Sediminicoccus sp. KRV36: one gene and its partner. The protein of the gene in region 1 interacts with the protein of each later gene in a pairwise test. Links are inferred from orthologs where the notes say so. Each region holds a gene or a part of one and is shown on either strand. Other genes may lie near its edges.

Evidence for each region.
Region 2: the proteins of LHU95_RS15545 (region 1) and ftsA interact in binary tests that used the Escherichia coli proteins (3 or more experiments, as listed by UniProt). The link is inferred for Sediminicoccus sp. KRV36 from one-to-one orthologs.

The regions. Positions count from the first base shown.
Region 1 is NZ_CP085081.1:3,280,013-3,284,115, reverse strand. The notes cover bases 701-3,469. They hold LHU95_RS15545 (rod shape-determining protein), read left to right. Parts: upstream 701-1,447; coding sequence 1,448-2,491; downstream 2,492-3,469. Other genes in these bases: mreC (rod shape-determining protein MreC), read left to right, coding at 2,614-3,469; LHU95_RS15550 (tripartite tricarboxylate transporter substrate-binding protein), read right to left, coding at 701-1,269. Also shown: LHU95_RS15555 (2-isopropylmalate synthase), read left to right, coding at 1-261; more of LHU95_RS15550, read right to left, coding at 265-700; more of mreC, read left to right, coding at 3,470-3,477; LHU95_RS15535 (rod shape-determining protein MreD), read left to right, coding at 3,602-4,021. UniProt on the Escherichia coli protein: Forms membrane-associated dynamic filaments that are essential for cell shape determination. Acts by regulating cell wall synthesis and cell elongation, and thus cell shape.
Region 2 is NZ_CP085081.1:1,266,496-1,270,828, reverse strand. Bases 690-3,688 are described here. They hold ftsA (cell division protein FtsA), read left to right. Parts: upstream 690-1,536; coding sequence 1,537-2,841; downstream 2,842-3,688. Other genes in these bases: ftsZ (cell division protein FtsZ), read left to right, coding at 2,945-3,688; LHU95_RS05670 (cell division protein FtsQ/DivIB), read left to right, coding at 690-1,540. Outside these bases: LHU95_RS05675 (D-alanine--D-alanine ligase), read left to right, coding at 1-669; more of LHU95_RS05670, read left to right, coding at 659-689; more of ftsZ, read left to right, coding at 3,689-4,333. UniProt on the Escherichia coli protein: Essential cell division protein that assists in the assembly of the Z ring. May serve as the principal membrane anchor for the Z ring.

The DNA of each region.
Region 1 (4,103 bases):
GTGGATGCCACCTTCAACGCGCTGCGCGCCGCCTTCCCGCATGAGGTCAATCTCAAGCTGTTCGCTGTCCAGAGCGTGACAGGCGGCACCGACGCCCAGGCGCGCGTGACAATCCGTCTGGAGGAAAACGGCAAGCTCGTGGACGGGCAGGGGGCGGATACGGATACGATCGTCGCCGCCGCGCGGGCCTATGTGCACGCGCTGAACAAGCTGCTGGTGAAGCGGGAGCGGACCGAGCCGCCCCCGGTCGCGGCCGAGTAAGCCTCACTCGACCCGGATATTGAGCCGGCGAATGAGTGCCGCGTAGAGCGGGGTCTCGGTCGCGATCTGCCGCTGCATCGCGGCCGGCCCCATTTCGGGCGCCGAGAGGGAGAGTGCATCCAGCCGCTGCCGCGCGGCGGGGGCGGCAAAGACCTCCGCCGTGGTGCTCGCCAGGGTCGCCAGCACCGCGGCTGGGGTGCCCGCGGTGGCCGAGGCGCTGAACCACCCGGTCACCACCACGCCGGCCAGCCCCTGCTCGGCGAAGCTTGGCACCTCGGGCAGGGCCGGCAGCCGGGCGGTGGCGGTCACGCCCAGCGCCCGCAACTGGCCTGACTGGATATGCGGCTTGGCGGAGGCCACCGTGTCGAACATCAGGTCGATATTGCCGGCCAGCAGGTCGGGCACGGCCTGGCCGCTGCCGCGATAGGGGACATGCGTCATGGTCACGCCCGCGCGCTCGGCGAAGATTTCGGCCGCCAGATGCGCCATGCTGCCATTGCCGAAGGAGCCGTAGCTGAGTGCCCCCGGCCGGGCGCGCGCCCGCTCCAGGAAGGCGGCCAGGCTGGCCGGGCCTCGCGCCGCATGGACCACCAGCACATAGGGTGTTTCAGCCAGCAGGCTGACATGGGCGAAATCCGCCACGGGATCATAGCCGAGATCGGGCAACAGGGACGGGTTGACCGTGAAGCTGACATTGGTGCCCACCAGCAGGATGTGCCCGTCCGCAGGCCGCGCGCGGGCCACGGCGCGCGCGCCGATGGCCGTCGCCGCGCCGGGGCGGTTCTCGACGATGAAGCTGCCGCCCAGCCGCTCCTGCAGGCCCTGCGCCAGGATGCGGCCGAGAATGTCGGTGGCACCACCGGCGGCATAGGGTACGACCAGTGTGACTGTCCGCGCCGGATAGGCGGTCTGGGCGCGGGCTGGCGCGGCTGGAACGAAAGCGCTCAAAGCGGGAGTGCCGAGGGCGAGTCCGCTGAGCAGCGCAGCGCGGCGGGTGGTCATGGTCATCGGGGCATCCTCCAGGATGGCTTTGCGCCGGTTCAGCCGGCGATTATCCCCAATCATGCCACGGCCGGCGCGGCCCTGGCGAGGCGGCGCGCGCGCAACGGGTTGCCCCAGGGGACACTTGGGGCTAGGGGTCCCTGTCTCAGACCACCCCATGGCCACCCTCTGGAAGGCTCCCCGCATGTTCTCTCGCCTGTTCGGCTTCCTCTCCGCCGACATGGCCATTGACCTCGGCACCGCGAACACACTCGTTTACGTGAAGGGCCGGGGCATTGTGCTGAACGAGCCGTCTGTTGTCGCGATTTCCGACAATCGCGGCCGCAAGCAGGTGCTCGCGGTCGGTGAGGAGGCGAAGCAGATGCTGGGCCGCACGCCCGGCAACATCGCCGCCATTCGCCCCCTGCGCGACGGCGTGATCGCCGATTTCGAAGTGGCGGAGGAAATGATCAAGCATTTCATCCGCAAGGTGCATAACCGCCGCAGCTTCACTTCGCCGCTCATTATCGTCTGCGTGCCTTCCGGCTCGACCGCGGTGGAGCGCCGCGCCATCCAGGAAAGCGCCGAAAGCGCTGGCGCCCGCAAGGTCCTGCTGATCGAGGAACCGATGGCGGCCGCGATCGGCGCCGGCCTGCCCGTGACCGAGCCTTCGGGCTCCATGGTCGTGGATATTGGCGGCGGCACGACGGAAGTGGCCGTGATTTCGCTGGGCGGCATTGTCTATGCGCGCAGCGTGCGCGTGGGTGGCGACAAAATGGATGAGGCGGTGATTTCGTATATTCGCCGCACCCACAACCTGCTGATCGGCGAAAGCTCGGCCGAACGGATCAAGATGACCATCGGCGCCGCGGCCCCTCCGCTGGATGGCGAGGAAGGCCCGCTCACCGAGGTCAAGGGCCGGGACCTGATGAACGGCGTCCCGCGCGAGGTGCTGGTCAGCCAGCGGGAGATTGCCTATTCGCTGATGGAGCCAGTCACGTCGATCGTGGATGCGGTGAAAGTGGCCCTTGAGAATACGCCGCCCGAACTGGCGGCCGATATCGTGGACAAGGGAATTGTCCTCACCGGCGGTGGGGCCCTGCTGTACCGGCTGGATGAAGTGCTGCGCGATGCGACAGGCCTGCCCGTTGTTGTGGCAGAGGAGCCGTTGAATTGCGTGGCGATGGGCACTGGCCGCGCCCTGGAGGAGCTGAAGCGGCTTCGCCAGGTGCTGACTTCGATGTATTGAGAGCTACCGAATCACTCTTCGATCCTGTTGTGTAGTCCTGAGCATTTTTCTCCGATACGGCTGGATATGCCGTGGCGGAAATGGTCTCAATCCCTCGATGGGCCCCATGGGGCGGAGATGCCGTGATCCGTCTGAGTATCCCGCTGAGACAGGCTTTAGCCCGGCTTTCCCTGCCGGTGCTGATCGCGGCCGCCTTCGGCATCATGCTGCTGGGCAAGGCGGATGCGCTGCTGATCGAGCGCATGCGGATGTCCTTGGCGGATGCTCTGGCACCCATCTGGGGCGCCGTGCAGGAACCTGTCTCCGCCGTGCGTGATGCGGTGCAGGAGGGTGAGGCGCTGTGGAACATGCGGGCCGAGAATGCCCGCCTGATCGAGGAAAATGAGCGTCTGCGCCGTTGGCAAGCGACGGCCCTGGCCCTCGAGGCCGAGAACGCGCTCCTGCGCCGCCAGCTCTCCTGGGTGCCGGACCCCGCCCCGCAATTCCGCACGGCCCGCGTGGTGGCGGATGCGGGCGGCACCTATGCCCGCGCTGTCCTGCTGGCGACGGGCCCGCAACACAATGTGCGCAAAGGGCAGATCGCACTGGATGAGCGCGGCTTCGCAGGCCGCGTGACGGAGGTGGGCAGCCGCTCCGCCCGCGTCCTGCTCGCGACGGACATCAACAGTCGCGTGCCGGTCACGCTGGAAACCAGCCGGGCACGGGCCATCATGGTGGGCAACAACGCGGCGCGGCCAAGGCTCCAGCATTGGCCTGAGGGCACCTTGCCGCGCGAAGGCGATCGCGTCGTGACCAGCGCTCAGGCGGGCGCCTTCCCGGCCGGGCTGCCGGTCGGCGTGGTGCGCTGGACAGAGAGCGGCGCCGTTGAGGTGGAGCTTTTCGCGCATCTGGAGCGGCTGGATGTGCTGCGGCTGTTTGATTTCGGGCTTTCCGGGATCTTGCCGCCGGAATCCGTGGCCCGGCCCGAGCCGCGCGGGCGGCGCTGACCGCATGGTCTCCAAGGGCCGGCCGGAGCCGCCCATGGGCTTGCTCCAGCGCCTGGATGCAGCTGCGCGCGCGGGATTTCCGGGACTCTTTACCGCTTTCCTGATCATTTTGGCAGCGGTCCCCGTGGGCCTTCCCGGGATCATCGGCGCCGTGGCGCTGCCCTGCATTTTCTTCTGGACGATCTTCCGTCCGGCTGCCATGCCCGCACCCGTGGTGTTCTTTCTTGGTCTTTTGCAGGATCTCCTCTCCTTTGCCGCCCTCGGGACGGGGGTGCTGACCCTGCTCATCCTGCATGGGGTGACGCTGCGCCTCCGCGATTTCCTCGTGCGGCAATCCTTTCTCTCGGCCTGGGTGGTGTTCAGCGCCTTCGCCGCCGGGGCTGGCGCGCTGGGCTGGGCGCTGCAGGCTGTGCTTGGCTGGATGTTGCCGCCGGCAGCGCCGGGATTGCACCAGTTCGGCATCGCGGTCGGCCTCTACCCGGCCTTGGCCTGGGTGCTGGCGCGCCTGCACACGGCCATGCGCCGGGCGGAGACGGCACTGTGAAGATGCCGCGCATCTTCCGTCGCACGAAAGGCGGGATTGAGAATTTTTCGATGCGTCACGCCGGGGGCGTGCGGTCATGAAG
Region 2 (4,333 bases), 2.0 Mb from region 1 along the record:
TATACGCATTCGGGCGTGCGCGCTTCCTCCGTCGCGATGGACAAGGCCGCCGCCAAGGCCGTGTTTTCCGCCCATGGCCTGCCGGTCGCGGCACATCGGGTGATCAGCCCCGAGGAGCTGGAAGCAGCCGATCCGCTGCCCCTGCCCTATGTGGTGAAGCCGGTGGATGAGGGTTCCTCCGTCGGCGTCACCATCCTGCGCGAGGGCGACAACCGCCGCCAGGAGATCGCCCGCAACTGGCGCTTCGGGCAGCGCATCATGGCCGAGAGCTTCATCCCGGGCCGGGAACTCACCGTCGCCGTGATGGGCGATGAGGCGCTGGCCGTGACCGAGATCGCCACCGGCAACGTCTTCTATGATTACGAGGCGAAATACGCCGATGGCGGCAGCCGGCACCTGCTGCCCGCGCCCATCCATCCCGATGCGACGGCGGAGGCGATGCGCGTGGCCGTTGCCGCGCATCGCGCCCTGGGCTGCCGCGGCGTGTCCCGCTCCGATTTCCGCTACGATGATACCGACGGCGAGCCGGGGCGGCTTTACCTGCTGGAGGTGAACACCCAGCCGGGCATGACCAGGACGTCCTTGCTGCCCGAGCAGGCGGCCCATCGCGGCATCGCCTTTCCGGCCCTGTGCGCCTGGATGGTCGGGCAGGCCTGCCATGGCCCGTAAACCCGCCGAGCCCACGACGCGTTCGCGCAGCGCGCCGCAGCCCAAGCGGCCCTCGGCCACGCGGCTGTGGTTCAAGAAGCGCCGCGCCTGGCTGCGCGGCATCGGCATGGCCACGCTGGCGCTGGGCACGCTGGGCATCGCCAGCATCGGCGTGATCGCGCTCGATCCCATGGCGCGCTTGCGCGACACCACCTCCTGGCTGGCCGAGTTGGGCCGTGGGCCTGGGCTGTCCGTCCAGGAAATCCGCATCGAGGGCCGGGAATTCGCGCCGCGTGAAGCCCTGCTGGCCGCCATCGGCATCACGCCTGGCGAGGCGATGCTCGACTTCCAGCCGCAGGTGGCCCGGCAGCGCCTGGAACAGATCGCCTGGGTGGAAAGCGCCCATGTGGAGCGCCGGCTGCCCGGCACCATCCTGATCCGCATCAGCGAGCGCCGCGCCTTCGCCATCTGGCAGCGCGACGGACGCTTCTCGGTGATTGACCGCGAAGGGCGGGTGATGGCGACCGAACGGCTCGAAGCCTTCGGCCCACTCCCCCTCGTGGTCGGCGCCGGCGCCGAGCGCGTGGCGGCGCAGATGATCGATCTGCTGCGCAGCGCGCCCGAAATCTCGGACCGCGTGCAGGCCATCATCCGCGTTTCCGAGCGGCGGTGGAATCTGCGCCTGCAGAACGGCGCGGATATCCTGCTGCCCGAAGGGCATGAGGAAGCGGCCATCACGCGCCTCGCCGAGTTGCAGGCCCGCGATCGGCTGCTCGATCGCCCGCTCGCCGCCGTGGATATGCGCCTGCCGGACCGCCTGGTGGTGCGCATGCACCCCCCCGGACAACCCGCCCCACCGACGCCAACACCTGCACGGAGCCAACGCGGATGAACGAGATCGTTCGCTACCAGCCACCCCGCACCGAGCTTCCCACGCGCGGCATCAAGCTCGGCCGCGCGCGCCCGGGCGTGTTTGGCGTGCTGGATATCGGCTCGACCAAGGTGGTCTGCCTCATCGCGCGCATCGAGAGCGACGGCACGCCGCGGGCGCTCGGCTTTGGCTGGCAGAAATCCCGCGGCGTGAAGGCCGGCTCCATCGTGGATATGGAGGAGGCGGAGCGCAGCATCCGCGCCGCCGTGGCGAGTGCCGAGGAAATGGCGGATACGCTGCTCAAGGGCGTCATCGTCAACCTCTCCTGCGGGCAGCCGGAGAGCCGGACGCACAACATCCTGTGGCAGGTGGGCGGGCGGGCCGTCACCACGGCCGATCTGGGCGGCATCATGACCGAGGGCGTGCGCCGCACCCATGCCGAGGGCCGCGAAGCGGTGCACAGCTTCCCCCTGGGCTTCACCGTGGACGCGACCGGCGGCGTGGATGATCCGCGCGGCATGGTGTGCGATACGCTCGGCGCGCGGCTGCATGTGCTGGATTCCGCGAGCCATGCGCTGTTCAACCTGGGCCAGTGCCTGCAGCGCTGCGAGCTGGAGGTGGAGGAATTGGTCTCCTCGCCCTTCGCCGCCGGGCTGGCGACGCTGGTGGATGATGAGCGCGAATTGGGCGCGGTCTGCGTGGATATGGGTGGCGGCACCACCAGCCTCGCCGCCTTCGCCGAGGGCCGCCTGATGCACACGGCGCAGCTCCCGGTGGGCGGCTGGCAGGTGACCAATGACCTGGCACGCGTGCTCTCGACGCCCATCACCCATGCCGAGCGATTGAAGACCATGCATGGCAGCGTGCTGGAATCGGCCGAGGATCGCGGTGAAATGCTGCCGGTTCCCATGGTGGGTGAGGATGACGACCAGATCGCGCGGGTTCCGCGCGAAATGATCGTGAAGATCATCCGCCCGCGGCTCGAGGAGAGCTTCGAATTGCTGCGGGACCGGCTGGATGGCAGCGGTTTGCCGGCCGAAATGCGCCGCCGCATCGTGCTGACCGGTGGCGCCAGCCAATTGATCGGCGTGCGCGAATTGGCCGGGCGCGTGCTCGGCCGCGAGGTGACGGTGCGCAATGGCCGCCCCCGGATGGTGCGTGGCCTGCCCGAGACGGCCTCGGGTGCCGGCTTCGCTTCGGCGATCGGCCTGCTCGCCTGGGCGGCGGGCGAAGGCAAGCCCCTGCTCGACGTGGCGCCGGCCGCGATCAGCACGCCTGGCATGCTGCGCCGCGGTATTGCGTGGCTTCGCGAACGTTTATGACGAAATTCCGAGTGCTGCCCTGTGGATAACGGGGACAGTCTGCGAAGATGGGCAGACTCGAATCGAATGCGGTGGTTTAAGCTCGTCTGAGGAGAACCTGTCCATGACATTGAACCTGACTCTGCCGGTCACCCAGCACACGGATTTCTCACCCCGCATCGCCGTGATCGGCGTGGGCGGAGGTGGCACGAATGCCGTGAACAACATGATCCACCTGGGTCTGGACGGAGTCGAATTCATTGTCGCGAACACCGACGCCCAGGCGCTGGTCAACAGCCGCGCGGAACGCCGCGTGCAGCTGGGGCCGCATCTGACGCAGGGCCTGGGCGCTGGCGCCAAGCCCGAGATCGGCCGCGCCGCGGCCGAGGAAGCGACGGACGAGCTGGCCCGCCACCTCGAAGGTTGCCACATGGTCTTCGTCACCGCCGGCATGGGTGGCGGGACTGGCACGGGTGCCGCCCCGGTCATCGCACGCATGGCACGGGAGCGGGGCATCCTGACCGTGGGCGTCGTCACCAGGCCGTTCGATTTCGAAGGGCCGAAGCGCCGCAAATCCGCCGATGCGGGCCTGGAAGAACTTCAGCAATTCGTGGACACGCTGATCGTCATTCCGAACCAGAACCTGTTCAAGCTGGCGAATGACCGCACCACCTTCGCCGAAGCCTTCAAGATGGCCGACAACGTCCTCTACATGGGCGTGCGCGGCGTGACGGACCTCATGGTCAATCCGGGCCTGGTGAACCTCGATTTCGCCGATATCCGCACCGTCATGGCCGAAATGGGCAAGGCGATGATGGGCACGGGCGAGGCCGAAGGCGAAGGCCGCGCGACGCAGGCCGCCGATTCCGCCATCAACAACCCGCTGCTGGAGGATACCTCCATGCGCGGCGCCAAGGGCGTGCTGATCAACATCACCGGCGGCCTGGACATGACCTTGTTCGAGGTGGACGAGGCCATGGCCCGCGTCCGCCGCGAGGTGGATGAGGAAGTGAACATCATCTTCGGCTCGGCAATCGACGAGACGATGAATGGCCGCATCCGGGTCTCCGTGGTCGCGACCGGCATTGATGTGGCCTCCATGGGTGCCGCGATGAACCCGGCCGGCCCGCGGCTCGCCGTCGTGAACCAGCCCGCGCCGGCGGCAGCCCCTGCGCCGGCCGCGGCGCGCGGCCCCTCCGGCCCCTTGGGCGCCCCTGTGGTGCCGGCGCCGCGTCGGCCCGTGCAGGTTGGTGGTGGCGCGGGTTTGCTGCGCCAGCCCGCCGCTGCCGGCCCGGCCACCTCTGCCATGACGACGGCAGCGACGGCCACGGCCCTGGCCGCCGCGCCCGTCGTTGCGCAGCAGCAGGCCTATGTCGAGGAAATGCCGCAGCCCGTGATGGTGCAGCCGGTTGCGGCACCGCCCGCCGCCTATCAGCCCCCCTTGCAGCAGCCCTCACTGCCGGAGCCCGGCCAGGGCGCCGGCTGGCGTGGCCTGTTCCGCAATGCGACCGGC